Regions from separate parts of the Bradyrhizobium sp. 159 genome, predicted to be linked through region 1. Evidence: predicted binding sites of a transcription regulator. Region 1 holds the regulator's gene; the other holds the start of a gene.
The links. The regulator LexA, encoded in region 1, represses DNA repair genes until DNA is damaged. The targets are predictions, from matches to a motif close to TGTTCNNNNTGTGTTCNG.
Positions count from the first base shown of each region.

Region 2: a site for LexA is predicted at 2,259-2,276, ahead of rmuC (DNA recombination protein RmuC). Genes of this name have one in related genera too.

Region 1 is NZ_JADPKE010000061.1:87,532-95,181, forward strand. It holds gene IVA96_RS17260 (S41 family peptidase) at 1-850, opposite strand, end outside; gene IVA96_RS17265 (alpha-hydroxy acid oxidase) at 1,170-2,303, shown strand; gene IVA96_RS17270 (HAD-IA family hydrolase) at 2,320-2,943, shown strand; gene IVA96_RS17275 (hypothetical protein) at 3,105-3,311, shown strand; gene glp (gephyrin-like molybdotransferase Glp) at 3,533-4,744, shown strand; gene lexA (transcriptional repressor LexA) at 4,922-5,623, shown strand; gene IVA96_RS17290 (hypothetical protein) at 6,178-6,612, shown strand; gene IVA96_RS17295 (ComEC/Rec2 family competence protein) at 6,751-7,650, opposite strand, start outside.
Region 2 is NZ_JADPKE010000041.1:81,192-88,841, reverse strand. It holds gene IVA96_RS09490 (MFS transporter) at 1-837, opposite strand, end outside; gene rmuC (DNA recombination protein RmuC) at 1,028-2,227, opposite strand; gene def (peptide deformylase) at 2,399-2,923, shown strand; gene fmt (methionyl-tRNA formyltransferase) at 3,118-4,053, shown strand; gene truA (tRNA pseudouridine(38-40) synthase TruA) at 4,173-4,910, shown strand; gene dapE (succinyl-diaminopimelate desuccinylase) at 5,150-6,316, opposite strand; gene dapD (2,3,4,5-tetrahydropyridine-2,6-dicarboxylate N-succinyltransferase) at 6,327-7,172, opposite strand; gene IVA96_RS09455 (pyrimidine 5'-nucleotidase) at 7,390-7,650, opposite strand, start outside.

The DNA of each region.
Region 1 (7,650 bases):
CGCCATGCGCGGTGAAGCGCTGGGTTTCTTCCGGATTGCGCCCGCGGGTCGAGACGACCTCGCCACGCTGGAGGAATGCGCTCGACACCGAGACGGCCTGGTCGAGCAGGCCGCCGGGATTGTTGCGCAGGTCCACCACATAGCCTGCGAGCTTCTCCGGGGGGACCTCCTTGGAGACCGACGCGATCGCCTTCTTCAGGCCGTCGGTGGTCTGCTCGTTGAACGAGGTGATGCGGATATAGCCGATGTCGCCATTCTCGACGTGGAAGCGCACCGGGCGCACATGGATGATCTCGCGGGTGATCGCGACATCGAGCGGCGCGTCGGCACCCTTGCGCACGATGGTGAGCTTGGTCTTGGTGGCGACCGGCCCCTTCATCTTGTTGACGGCCTGCTCGAGCGTCATGCCCTGCACGGCCTCGCCGTCGATCTTGCTGATGAGGTCGCCGGACATGATGCCGGCCTTCGAGGCCGGCGTGTCGTCGATCGGCGAGACGACCTTGACGAGCCCATCCTCCATCGTGACCTCGATGCCGAGCCCGCCAAACTCGCCGGAGGTGGTCTCCTGCATCTCGGTCCAGGCCTTGGCATTCATGTAGCGCGAGTGCGGATCGAGCGAGGTCACCATGCCCGTGATGGCGCCTTCGATCAGCTTGGCACTGTCGGGCTTCTCGACATAGTTCGCCTTGACCCGCTCGAACACTGCGCCGAACAGATTGAGCTGGGAATAGGCATCGTCCGCGCTCGCCGCCGCCCGTGCCGCCCACACGCTGCCGTGGGGACTGGCTACCAGAAGGGTCAGACACACTCCCGCGAGCGCGCCCAGGGGGAACAGCAGGGTTTTCCGCATGGATAGGCTGGCCTTTTGCTTAGCGGTTCTGTTGAGGGCTTATCTCTCGGGCTTGGAAGCCGCCATGCAAATGGCGATCCAGGTCACCTCTCACAACACCATTCTGGTTTCTTCAAGGCCGCCTGGAAGGCCGGCGGCGGTACACCGGCGAAATCCCTTCGCCTCGGCTTAAGCTTTTGGCAACGTTCCGAAACCGCTTCGCGCAACGCGGCATCGGTCGGCCGCCCACGCCTCGCAGCTATGCGATTTTAGGATGGTTTTGGGGGGCCGGACACGCTAGGCGATGGCGACAAGACTTCAAATTCTCGGGAGGACACCAATGAATGACGCGCCCCGCATCCGGCCGGACAGGAACGTCGAACTCGGCGCCAGCAACGAGCCGTTCCAGAATCTACACGAGTTCATCCGGAAGGCGCGCGCCAATCTCAACCAGAATGCCTGGGACTACATCGTCGGCGCTGCCGAGACCGAGACCACGATGCGCCGCAACCGCATGGCGCTGGACGAGATCGCCTTCCGCCCGCGCGTGCTGCGCGACGTTCGCAAGGTCGACGGCTCCGTCGAGCAGCTCGGCCGCAGGATGCGGCTGCCGGTGGTGCTCGCCCCCGTCGGTGCCCTGGAGATCTTCGATCCCGATGGCGCGGCAAGCGTCGCGCGCGCCGCCGGCACCTTCGGTGCGGCGCACATGTTGAGCTCGGTGTCCGAGCCGGGGCTCGAGAAGACCGCCGAGGCCGCGCCCGACGCGCTGCGGCTCTATCAGCTCTATGTCCGCGGCGACGATGCCTTCGTCGCCGATGTCGTCAGCCGGAGCGAGAAGAACGGCTATGCCGCGTTCTGCCTGACTGTCGACACCGCCCATTACAGCCGTCGCGAACGTGACATCGCCAAGCGCTACGTTCGCGAAAGCCGCCTGCGCGCGACCGGCGGCGATTTCCAGAAGGGTCTGGAATGGCGGACGGTGAAGATGATCAAGGACAAGTTCAGGATCCCACTGATCCTGAAGGGAATCGCCACCGCCGAGGACGCTCAGATCGCGATCGATCACGGTGTCGAGTGGATCTACGTCTCCAACCATGGCGGCCGTCAGCTCGATCACGGCCGCGGCGCCATGCATGTGCTGCCTGAAATCGTCGAGGCGGTGAAGGGCCGCGCCAAGATCATGGTCGATGGCGGCTTCTGCCGCGGCACCGACATCGTCAAGGCGATCGCGGCCGGCGCCGACATCGTCGGCATCGGCCGGCTGCAATGCTGGGCGCTGGCGGCGGCCGGCGAAGCCGGCGTGATGCGAATGCTGGAATTGCTGGAGGACGAAGTGCTGCGCTGCCTCGGCCTCTTGGGTGCCACCTCGTTCGCCGAAATCGACAAATCCTGCCTGCATCAGGCGACCGCAACGAATGCGCCGAGCGTGTTCAGCGCGTTCCCGCTGTTCGACCACGAGCCCTACCGATACTGAAATGTGAAAGAACACGATGACCTCACTCTCCCCCGGCAGCGCCGATGCGCTCCTGTTCGATCTCGGCCGCGTGGTGCTCGATATCGATTTCTCCAAGGCGATCGCCTGCTGGGCGGGGCATGCCGGCTGCCAGCCCGAGGCCATCGTCGCGCGCTATGTGCGTGACGAGGCCTACCGGCTGCACGAGGTCGGCAAGATCGGCGACGAGGATTATTTCCAATCGCTGCGTTCATCGCTCGGGATCGGCATTTCCGACGCGCAGTTTCTGGAGGGATGGAACGCGATCTTCGCCGGCGAGATGCCTGAGATCGCCGAGCTCTTGCCGCGCGCGGCGAAGCAGATGCCGCTCTATGCCTTCTCCAACACCAATCGGCCGCATGTCGACTATTTTTCGAAGGAATATGCCGGCGTGCTCGGGCATTTCCGCGAGCTCTATCTGTCGTCCAGCATCGGCCTGCGCAAACCGGATGCGGAGGCGTTCGATCATGTCGTGGCGGCGATCGGCGTGCCAGCCAGCCGAATCGTCTTCTTCGACGACCTCGCCGAGAACGTCGAGGGGGCGCGAGCGCGTGGACTGACGGCGGTGCATGTCACCTCGCCCGGTGATGTCGGCAACGCCTTGCTAGCGTTGGGAATTTGACCACCGATGCCGAACAGGATCGGGGTCGGGTTTCGGGCACCCAAATCCGCTCGGGTATGGAACCAATTCACTTTGTACATTTTTGTACAGAGTTCCGGGAACGGAATACCTCCCTCCGGACTCTATGAGTCCGTTGGGACGTCTACATCGGACTTATTCTCGTGCTGGGCAAAGCCTACCTCACAAAGCAAGCCTCCTTGCTGCTCGAATTCGCCAAGACAACTTCGGATTCGCGCCTCTCCGCCAAGCTGATCAGCAAGGCCGCCGACCTAAAGTCGCAGGCCGATCCGCTGCCGGACAAGGATCAAAGCCCCAAAGCTCCGGACGTGACATCCAGCGTCAGTTCGGGCGAACAGACGCAGAGTTGATCCGATGCCGGCCGTGGCGCTCATCCTTCTCGTCCTCGCCATGGCTATCCTCGTACCGGTCTGTCTCGCCTTCCGGATCATGCCGTGACCGGTCTGAGCACGATTCTTCATGACGGAGATCACGCAGGATAAATCATCCTGTCGGCGCCTTTGCCTCGCGCCTGCACTCGGCTAGAACTTTCGCCGCCCATTGCCGATATGCTCAGCAGGAGTTTCCGCCCTTGGCCCTGATGCCGGTTTCTGACGCGCTTGCCGCGGTGCTGGCGGGTGCGGAGCCGCTGCCTGAAGCGATGGTTTCCCTCAACGAGGCCTATCATCGCGTGCTCGCACGCGATGTCCCGGCGCTGCGCACACAGCCGCCGGAAGCAATGTCGGCGATGGACGGCTACGCGGTGCGCGCGAGCGATGCAACAAAGCTCGATAGTACGCTCACCTTGATTGGCGAAGTGGCGGCGGGTCGTCCGTTCGCGGGAACGCTGGGCCCCGGCGAAGCCGTGCGGATCTTCACCGGCGGCGTCATTCCCAACGGTGCCGACGCGGTCGTGATCCAGGAGGACACGGTTGCGGACGGCAAGCGCATCACGATCAAGGAAGCCGCGATTGCCGGCCGCCACATCCGCCCCGCGGGCGTCGACTTCTCCGAAGGAGACGTGCTCCTGCGCAAGGGAACCCGTCTCACCGAGCGCGATCTCGCGCTCGCCGCCGCCATGAATCATCCGCAGCTTGCCGTCTGCCGCCGTCCGAAGGTCGCGATCCTCGCCACCGGCGACGAGCTGGTCATGCCGGGAACCACACCCGCTCACGGCCAGATCGTCTATTCCAACGGCTATGCCCTGCACGCGCTCGCCCGCAGCGAGGGGGCCGATACCATCGACCTCGGCATTGCCGCCGATACGCTGGAGGCCACCACTGCCGGCATCCGCCGCGCCCGCGAGAGCGGCGCCGAGATCCTGGTCACGAGCGGCGGCGCGTCGGTCGGCGACCATGATCTGGTCCAGCAGGCGTTGAGGGACGAAGGCATCGCGATGGCGTTCTGGAAGATCGCGATGCGCCCGGGCAAGCCGATGATGCATGGGCGGCTCGGCGCGATGCGCGTGATCGGCCTGCCGGGCAATCCTGTGTCATCCTACGTGTGCGCCTTCCTGTTCCTGGTGCCGCTGATTCGCGCCTTGTCGGGACGATCCATGATTCATCACCGACAAGAACGCGCCGTGCTCGGCCGCGATGTGGATGCAAACGATATGCGCGCGGACTATCTGCGCGCACATCTGGAGACGCGCGACGATGGCACGTTGGTGGCCCTTCCCGTCAATCACCAGGATTCCTCGCTGCTTGCGAATCTCGCTGCAGCACAGGCACTTCTCGTCCGCGCACCGTTCGCTCCGAAGGCAGAAGCCGGCTCGCCTTGCGAGGTCCTGCGCCTGCCCGTCTGAACGCATCCACCACACGCGTTCCGCGAACTTTGTCCCGTTCACGGTAAATTAAGCAGTTGCGGAACACATATCGAACATATAGTGTCCGTTCATGATTTGTTTCGAGCATGTAGCGGTTCACCGCTCCAATTTAGCGTCTCGGAATCGAACGACATCAACCGGGGGACTTTGGTCGAGATGTTAACGCGCAAACAATACGAGCTTCTGCGGTTCATCAGCGAACGTCTGAAGGAAAGTGGCGTGCCGCCCTCCTTCGACGAGATGAAGGATGCGCTCGACCTGCGCTCGAAATCGGGCATCCATCGCCTGATCACCGCGCTCGAGGAGCGCGGCTTCATCCGCCGCCTGCCCAACCGCGCCCGCGCCATCGAGGTGATCAAGCTGCCCGAGCTCCAGGCCGCCGCCGGCAGCCGCCGCGGCTTCACGCCGAGCGTCATCGAGGGCAATCTCGGCAAGGTGCGCGCGAGCTCCAGTTCTTCCGCGGACGAAGGCGAGCGTCCCGTTGCGGTGCCCGTGATGGGTCGCATCGCGGCCGGCACGCCGATCGAAGCGTTGCAGACCCGCAGTCACACCATTAGCGTGCCGCCCGACATGCTCGGCTCGGGCGAACACTACGCACTCGAAGTGCGCGGCGATTCGATGGTCGAAGCCGGCATTCTCGATGGCGACATGGCGCTGATCCAGCGTAACGAGAGCGCCGATACCGGCGACATCGTGGTGGCCCTGATCGACGACGAGGAAGCGACGCTCAAGCGCTTTCGTCGCCGGGGGGCGTCGATCGCGCTCGAGCCCGCCAATGCCGCCTACGAGGTGCGCATCCTGCCGCCGAACCGGGTGAAGATTCAGGGCAAGCTGATCGGGCTGTACCGCAAGTACTGAGACGGGCCAGCGGTCATTCGATACCAATGATTCCGATTGGAGCGGACGATGGTCCGCTCCAGCTGGATAGTCTTTTGGTCTTGCGCAGATTATCCGGCCCCTCTCTCCGGCGCTCCATCCTCGGCATGCGGCTCCAAGCACGCATCGCTTGTGAAGAGATCGTGCGCAGGATCGCTTTAAGCGCCTTCGCAGCGTGCTGATCGCTTGCATCGGCCGCGCAAGCATTCGCAACTCAATTGCAGCACCATGCACGCAATCTGCGCACGTAGGGAGCGAGCTATTCCGCAACGCCTAAACTCCCATCAACCGACAGCCACGGCGAAGCTGGCCACATTCCCCCTCTCGGCGCCCGCAGGCCACGGGCGCTCGCATCCGCCGAATGCACTGAAGCGAGCTTTGTTCCTATGACTTCGGGAAAGATAATGTGATCGTGTCCGGCAACGCCAGCCGCAGATTTGCCCACAACCGAGCAGAGCGTTACGTGCTTCCACTCTGATAGAGGCTTGCGCCTCCGAAGGAGGCGCGGGTTGCTATCTTCGAATGAGGAGCACCCGATGTGTGACTACAGCCTGCATGCCGTTGCATCTCGCCCCGCCGAAGTCGGCGAGACGATCGTGTCGACAACGTTCCGCGGCACCTCAACGCGCGGCTTTGCTTCCGCGGCCGATCCGACCGTGGCCGTCTGCCTGCTGCCGGGAACGGAGCTCGCCTTCGCCGACAACGTCCGTTACGATAATCGCTGGATCTGGACGCGCACCATCAACTCCCGCGTCGGCAAGTTCGGCAAGATCGATCCGCACATACCCGACCGCCATCATGACGCGATCGAATTCCCCGACGGCAAATACGTGCTGGTGACGCAGCTCGTCGAAGGCCAGCGCGCAACCGTGCTGCAATTGCCGGTGACGCAGCCGGTCAGCGAGCGCGAGCACAAGCCGCAGATCGTTGCCGATAGCCGGTCGACGATCACGCGCCTGCCGATTGGCTGAGCCGTCCCCGCCCGCGGGGTCGGGCCAGGATTGAAATGCCATCGCCGGCCGAGGCCGGCGAGATGGTATAATTTGTGTGCTGCGGAGTCCGGTCGGACCCGGACCTACTCTTCGCATTTGTTTTTAATCGTCCGGCCCCTAATCGTCGACCTGCAAGTCGGTCTCCGCCGGCGTTGCATCCCGGTTGCGGGCCGCGGCCGTCCTCGGCACAAGGCTCCCATCGAAATCACCCTCGCCGGCGCCGGCCGGCAACCAGGGACGGCTTGTGCCTCTTGCTCTCACCGCCTGTATCGCAAAGCCGTCACCACGCTGCGTCAACGCCAGCGCGCCCTGGCTGGTGAGACGCTGCCGGTCGACCACCATCGCCGCGCAATCGGGCGGCGCGGGGCGCGTCGTGACCACCAGCGCGGCGCGACTGCAATCCTCAGCCAGCGCATCGATGCGCAGTGAAAGCGCGACCAGCCGACCGTCGGCAAGCGGCGTCACACAGCCGGACTCGTCGCACGACACGCCGTCAGCCAGCGAGCTACTCCCGGCATCGCGCGGATCGGCGTCGGCAGCTAACCACTCTTTGAGCAGAAAGCCATCCTTGCTCGCCCGGATCACATGCAACTGCCCGTCCCTGCCCCGCACCGCGACGCTGGCGCCGTCCCCGGCAATCAGGATGTCGGGCTGCCGCACCGACAGGCCCCACGCGATGGCGGCCAGCAGCACCAAGGCGCCAGACCAGCGCAAGGGCGTGCGCAACAGGCCCATCAAGATGATCCCGAGGCTTGCCGCGATCAGCGGCGCGGTGCCGAAGGCAGGGATCCGGCCGACTGCACCCGGCAGTGCCGCCACCCAGCGCGACACCGCGACCATCCAGTCGATGCCGATCCCCATCAGCCACCAGAACACGCTGTCAAGCCCAAAGGGAGCCGCGAGCAGTCCCAACAGGCCAGCCGGCATCACCAGTGCCGAGACCACCGGCATCGCGCCGAGATTGGCGAGCACGCCGAACGGGGTGACGCGATGGAAGTGGAAGGCGGCATAGGGCGT
Region 2 (7,650 bases), on a different contig from region 1:
CATCGTGCCGGAGAACGCGTCGGTGAACTTGAAGAGAACGACGAAGGCGAGCGCGGCGAGCGCGTCTTTCCGCGACAGGAATTCCGAGAACGCCCCGATTGCGGCGCGCAGCACGCGCGCGAACGCGGTCTCGGCCTTTGTCGCAGCTTCCGCCCGCACCGATTGCTCGGGCTCGGTTGCGAGGAGCGCCGTGATGGTCCCGATCAGCACCATCGCCGCCATCACCACATAGCCCCACATCCAGGCCGATTGCCGGCTAATGCCGGTGCCCTCGAAGCCGGAGACGATGAACAGCGCGCCCGCGGTCGAGACCAGCATGCCGATGCGATAGGCCGCGACATAAGCGGCCATGCCGGCCGCCTGCTCGCTCTCGGGCAAGCTCTCGACGCGGAAGGCATCGACCACGATGTCCTGGGTCGAGGACATGGTTGCGACCAGCAGCGCGCCGAGCGCGACGTAGAACGGCGAGCGCGCGGGATCGGTGAGCGCCAGCAGCAGGATGGCGATGATCAGCAGCATCTGCGAGAACAAGAGCCAGCCACGCCGCCGCCCGAAGGCGCGGGTGAACAGCGGCACATGCATCGCATCCACCAATGGCGCCCACAAGAATTTCAGCGTGTAGGGCGTGCCGACCAGCGCAAACAGCCCGATGGTCTTGAGATCGACTCCGGCCTCGCGCATCCACACCAGCAGCGTCGAGCCCGACAGCGCCAGCGGCAGGCCGGATGAGAAGCCGAGGAACAGCACGATCAGCACCCGCGGTTGCAGGTACACGGCAAGGCTGTCACGCCAGGAGGCGGCAGCGCCGGCGGAGGAGGTCGCGTCGGGTGCGGTCATGCGCAGGTGTTAGCAGATTCTGGCCGAAAAGACTCTGGCGGAGCTCGGTGGGCGGAAGCTCTCTCCATCCCTCGCTGTCATCGTCCGCGAAGGCGGACGATCCAGTAATCACCAGCGCCTCGGCTCAACCACGATCGCCGCGGCGTACTGGAGGCCCCGCCTGCGCGGGGCATGACCGTGTACCTTAATCTCACTCCCCTGCCTGCAGCTTCCTCGGGAACAACTCACCCGCGCCCGTCGCGACCAGCCGCGGGGCATCGGCCGCATCGCTCTTGCTGAAATCGAGTTCCTCGATACGTCCGGCGCGCTTCTCGATCTTGTCGGCGGAGATCAGAACCTGGCGGACGTCCTCGTTGACGTCGGAGAAATGCTTTTGCAGCTTCAGCACCCGGTCGCGCAGACGGCCCAGATCGTCGCCGAGCTTGATAACCTCCGTGCGGATCTGGTCGGCGGCGTCGCGCATGCGCGCGTCCTTCATGATCTGCTGCATCACCTGGATCGCGAGCATCAAAAGCGACGGCGACACCAGCACCACGCGAGCGCGGTACGCTTTCTGGATCACGTCGTCAAAGCCGTCATGGATCTCGGCATAGACCGATTCCGACGGCACGAACATCAGCGCCATCTCCTGGGTCTCGCCGGCAACGAGGTATTTTTCGGCGATGTCGCTGACGTGCTTCATCACGTCGCCGCGTAACCGCTGCGTGGCAATCCGCCGCTCTTCGTCCGTACGGGCATCGTGCAGGGCCGTCACCGCCTCCAGCGGAAATTTTGCATCGATGCAGAGCGGGCGCTGGTCGGGCAGGAACACGACGCAATCGGGCCGCTTGCCGGTCGAGAGCGTGAACTGGAACTCGTAGGACCCTTTTGGAAGACCGTCCTGGACAATCGCCTCCATCCGCGCCTGGCCAAAGGCGCCGCGCGACTGCTTGTTAGCGAGCACGTCGCGCAGGGTCGTCACCTGGGTGGTGAGGTCGGAGAGGTTCTTGTGCGCGCTGTCGATGATACCGAGCCGCTCATGCAGCGCGCGCAGGCTCTCCATGGTGTTGCGGGTGGAGTGTTCCATGGACTGGCCGACGCGATGCGTCACCGAATCCAGCCGCTCGTTGACCGCCCGTGCCATCTCGGCCTGGCGGCCGGCCAGCGCCTGGGTCATGGCGTCGACCCGGCCCGAAGCCTCGCTCTGGGCCCGCAGCACCTCGCTCAGGCGCTCCTCGAGCTCGTCGGCACGGATGGCATTGGCCATCGCGAGTTCCGCGCCGCGCCGCCCGGAGCGCGCGATCACCCCGGCAATCACCACCAGCAGGATGAGGACGAGGGCGCCGAAGCCGATCAGCGCGTCGATGGTGCGCACCGGCCAGTCGCCGAGCACGAAGATGATCTCGTTCATGCCGACCCTTCTAGCCGATTCGCCGGGCTCCACGAACGAATAGCGAACGTTTATGGCCAAAGTCCCGTTGATTCTTATGGTTAACGAAATCTGAAGTTTTATGGTTAGCGAAGGGTTAACGGAGTTCCGCGCCGGATTGACCGCACCCGACACGCGGCTTAAATCGCGGCCATGGCCCTACGAGAAATCATCATCCTGCCCGACAAGCAGCTGCGTCTGGTCTCCAAGCCGATCGAGAAGGTCACGCCGGAGATCCGCAAGCTTGCCGACGACATGTTCGAGACCATGTACGACGCGCCTGGCATTGGCCTCGCCGCGATCCAGGTCGCGCAGCCGCTGCGGCTGATCACCATGGACCTCGCCAAGCGGGACGAGGACGGCGAGACCAGGCACGAGCCGCGCGTCTTCATCAATCCGGAGATTCTCTCCTCCTCAGAGGAACTTTCAGTGTACGAGGAAGGCTGCCTCTCGATCCCCGAATATTACGAGGAGGTCGAGCGCCCGGCGAAGGTGCGCGTGCGCTTCACCGATCTCGACGGCAAGCTGCACGAGGAGGATGCCGAAGGCCTCTATGCCACCTGCATCCAGCACGAGATCGATCATCTCAACGGCGTCTTGTTCGTCGACTACCTGTCGAAGCTCAAGCGCGACCGCGTGATGAAGAAGTTCGAGAAGGCCGCCAAGCGGGCGGGGTAGAGTTTAGTGTTGCCTCACGCTCAGTCTGCTCCCTCGCCTTGGGGGGAGGGCAGGGGAGGGGGCAGCCCAGCAAAAGGCGCTCCTGATTTGCGGAGCGCGAGCAACAAAGCGCCCGCGCTCACGCCGCTAGAGCGGTCGTGTGGCACCCCCTCCCTAGCCCTCCCCAAGGGGGAGGGAACGCAGCGAGTCTGTTGATGCCCCTCCGCCTGATCTTCATGGGCACGCCCGATTTCTCCGTGCCGACGCTGCTCGAGCTGGTCGCGCATGGCCACGAGATCGCCGCCGTCTACACCCGCGCGCCGAAGCCGGGCGGACGGCGCGGCCTGCAATTGCAGCCCACTCCGGTTGAAGAAGCGGCGCGAAAACTCGGCGTCCACGTGCTGACGCCGAAGACGTTGAAGACGCCGGAAGCACTCGACGAGTTTCGCGCCTTCGATGCCGATGCCGCCGTCGTCGTCGCCTATGGCATGATCCTGCCGCAGGCGATCCTCGATGCGCCGAAGCTCGGCTGCTACAATCTGCACGCTTCGCTCTTGCCGCGCTGGCGCGGCGCCGCGCCGATCAACCGCGCCATCATGGCAGGCGATGCCGAAAGCGGCGTGATGGTGATGAAGATGGATGTCGGCCTGGATACCGGCGACGTCGCCATGGCCGAGCGCATCGCGATCACCGACAGCATGACCGCGGCCGATCTGCACGATCGCCTGTCCCGGTTAGGTGCCGATTTGATGGTGCGCGCGATGGCGGCGCTCGCACGCGGCGGGCTCCAGCTCAAAAAGCAGAGCGAGGACGGTGTCACCTATGCCGCCAAGATCGACAAGGCCGAGGCGCGGATCGACTGGACGAAACCCGCACGCGCGGTGCTGCGCCACATCCATGGCCTGTCGCCGTTTCCCGGCGCCTGGACCGAGCTTGTGGACGTCAGCGAAAATGCGCGCGTCAAGATCCTGCGATGTGAATTGGCGAACGGCTCAGGTGCGCCGGGCGAGGTGCTCGACGACCACCTCACCATCGCCTGCGGCGAGGGTGCCGTCCGCATCCTCGAGCTGCAGCGCGAAGGCAAGGCCAGGATGCGGGCCGCGGACTTTCTGCGCGGCGTGCCTGTGAGGGCGGGCGCGAAATTCAGCTGACACTGTCATACCCCGCGAAGGCGGGGTATCCAGTACGCCGAGGCTTCTCGGTTGATCTGATCGGCTGCGGAGTACTGGATTGCCCGCCTTCGCGGGCAATGACGGTGAAACTGGACACGATGCCCCGTTACAAGCTCACCATCGAATATGACGGCGCGCCGTTCTTCGGCTGGCAAGTGCAGGAGACGCTGCCCTCGGTGCAGGGCGCGCTAGAGGCCGCGGTGAAGGCGATGACCGGCGCGGACGCGCGGGTGCATGGCGCTGGCCGCACCGATGCCAGCGTGCACGCGCTTGGCCAGGTCGCGCATGTCGACATCGGCAAGCAATTTGCGCCGGATCGTTTTCGCGACGGGCTCAACGCGCATTTGCGCCCCCATCCGGTCGCGGTGCTCGAGGCCGAGATCGTCCCCGAGACCTTCGAGGCGCGCTTCTCGGCCATCAAGCGCCACTACCGCTACCGCATCATCAACACCCGCGCCAATCTCGCCATCGACGTCGGTCGCGCCTGGCGCGTGCCGCGCCGGCTCGACAGTAACGCGATGCATGCAGCAGCCCAGCGTCTGCTCGGCAAGCACGACTTCACGACGTTCCGCGATACCGAGTGCCAGGCCAAGTCGCCGGAGAAGACGCTCGATCAGCTCGACGTGATACGCGACGGCCGCGAGATCACCATTGTCACCTCTGCGCGCTCGTTCCTGCACAGCCAGGTGCGCTCGATGGTGGGATCGCTGGTCTGGGTCGGCGAGGGACGCTGGACGGCCGATGATCTGTCGGCCGCACTCGCCGCCCGCAGCCGCGCCGCCTGCGGCATCGTCGCCCCGCCGCAGGGGCTGTATCTGGTGAAGGTGGATTATTGAGATGCGCGGAGGGCGCAGGGTGCGCTCTCGCTACATCAGCGCTGTCATGCCCCGGCTTGCCGCCTTCGCAAAAGCTTCGGTGGCCGAGCACCCTTGTGGCCCCGGCGTAGCCTTGGCGGCGCCGGGACCGGGGCATCTCGTACGCCGCGGCCTCCCGGTTCAATACTGCTGTCTCTGGAATACTGGATCGCCCGATCAAGTCGGGCGATGACAGCTCTGTTTGTGGAGGCAACAGTGCCTCAAGCAAAATACCTTGCCAAAATCCCCCGATACACCCGCGTCAGCTTCTCTAGATCCGCCACGGGCACCCGCTCGTCGATCTGGTGCATGGTCTGGCCGACCAGGCCGAACTCGATCACCGGGCAGTAGCTGGAGATGAAGCGCGCGTCCGACGTGCCGCCCGAGGTCGACAGCTCCGGCTTGCGGCCCGTCACCTCTTCGATCGCGGACACTGCAAGATCGGTGAACGGGCCGGGCTTGGTCACGAACACGTTGGAGTTCGAGTGATCCCAGACGATGCGGGCGCGGATGCGGTTGCCGCAGGCTTTGGCGAGGCGCGCCTCGACCAATTCGCGCAGGCTGGCTTGCGTGTGGTTGTCGTTGTAGCGGATGTTGAATTTCGCGCGGGCCTCGCCGGGGATGACGTTGCTGGCCTTGTTGCCGACGTCCACCGAGGTGAATTCGAGATTGGAGGCCTGGAACTGGGCGCTGCCATGGTCGAGCGGCTCGTCGGAGATCGCCACGATCAGCCGCGCAATATCAGGCACGGGGTTGGAGGCGCGATGTGGATAGGCGACATGGCCCTGCACGCCGTCGACATGAAGCGTGCCGGATTGCGAACCGCGGCGGCCGACCTTGATGGTGTCGCCGAGCGTCTCGACGTTGGAGGGCTCGCCCAGCACGCAATGGTCGAACTTTTCGCCGCGCTCGGCGGCCCATTTCAGCAGCTTGACCGTGCCGTTGATCGAAACGTCTTCCTCGTCGCCGGTGATCAGGAAAGAGATCGAGCCCTTGCCGTCCTTGCGCGGCTTGCCCTCATTGGCGGCGAGATGCTCCAGCACCGCCGCCACCGAGCAGGCGATGCCGCCCTTCATGTCGACCGCGCCGCGGCCGTGCAGGACGCCATCCCGGACCTCGCCCGAGAACGCGCCGACGCTCCAGGCGCTCTCGTCACCGGGCGGCACCACGTCGGTGTGGCCGGCAAAGGTGATGTGCGGGCCCTCGCTGCCGATCCGCGCATAGAGATTGTCGATGTCGGCGGTGCCGGGTTCGCTGAACGTCACGCGATGACAGGTGAAGCCTGCTGCGGTCAGGGCTTTTTCAAGCACCCCAAGCGCACCGGCATCGGCCGGGGTTACCGAGGGGCAGCGGATGAGATCGCGGGCGATGGAGAGAGCATCGGTCATGCGCGTCGGATCAATCCCGCAGCAGCTCGTTGATGCTCGTCTTCGACCGCGTGCGCTCGTCGACGCGCTTGACAATGACGGCGCAGGCGGTGCTCGGACCGGGCTGGCCGTTCTTCAGGGGCTTGCCGGGCAGCGCGCCCGGCACCACCACGGAATATTCGGGCACTTCGCCCATGAAGATTTCGCCGGTCTCGCGGTCGACGATCTTGGTGGAGGCGCCCAGGAACACGCCCATCGCCAGCACCGCGCCCTTGCGCACGATCACGCCTTCGGCGACCTCGCTGCGCGCGCCGATGAAACAGTCGTCCTCGATGATCACGGGCTCGGCCTGGAGCGGCTCGAGCACGCCGCCGATGCCGGCGCCGCCGGAGATGTGCACGCGCTTGCCGATCTGGGCGCAGGAGCCGACGGTGGCCCAAGTGTCGACCATGGTGCTCTCATCGACATAAGCGCCGAGGTTGACGAAGGACGGCATCAGCACGACGTTCTTGGCGATAAAGGCCGAGCGGCGCACGATGGAGCCGGGGACGGCACGGAAACCGGCATCGCGAAAGCGGTTCTCGCCCCAGCCTTCGAACTTCGAGGGCACCTTGTCCCACCAGGTCGCCTTGCCCGATCCGCCGGGAATGACGTCCATGTCGTTCAGGCGGAAGGAGAGCAGCACGGCCTTCTTCAGCCATTGGTTGACCTTCCACTTGCCGTCGCTGCCGCGCTCGGCAACGCGCGCCTCGCCCTTGTCCAGGATTTCCAGCGCCTGGTCCACGGCCTCGCGCACCTCGCCCTTACTCGTGGTCGAGATGGTCTCGCGCGCGTCGAAGGCGCTGTTGATGGTGGATTCGAGGGCTGCAAGGGACATCGGGATTTCCTCAAGGAAACGGGAATTTTGATGGATTGGGGCGCTTTTTCGGGATTTGGAAAGGTCAAGTCAAGCGCACATTCGTCGCTATCGGGCTTGCCCCGGGTATCTCCACCGTCATTCCGGGGCGATGCGAAGCATCGAACCCGGAATCTCGAGATTCCGGGTTCGCCCTTCGGGCGCCCCGGAATGACGATGCATGGTTGAGCGATAAGGCCTACCGTGACAGCTTGGCCAAGAACCCCGCCAAATCATCCGCGACGTGATCGACATGAGCGGCGTCGCGGCCCTCCAGCTCCCAGTCCTCGCGCACCACCTCTTTCGCGCCGTCGGGCACCACGAGCACCGTGGTCATGCCGAGCTGGTGCGGGACGGCGAGGTTGCGGGCGAGATCCTCGAACATAGCGGCGCGGGTCGGATCGACGGCGTGCTGACTGAGGAATTTGCGGTAGGTCTGCGGCGCCGGCTTGGGCTCGAA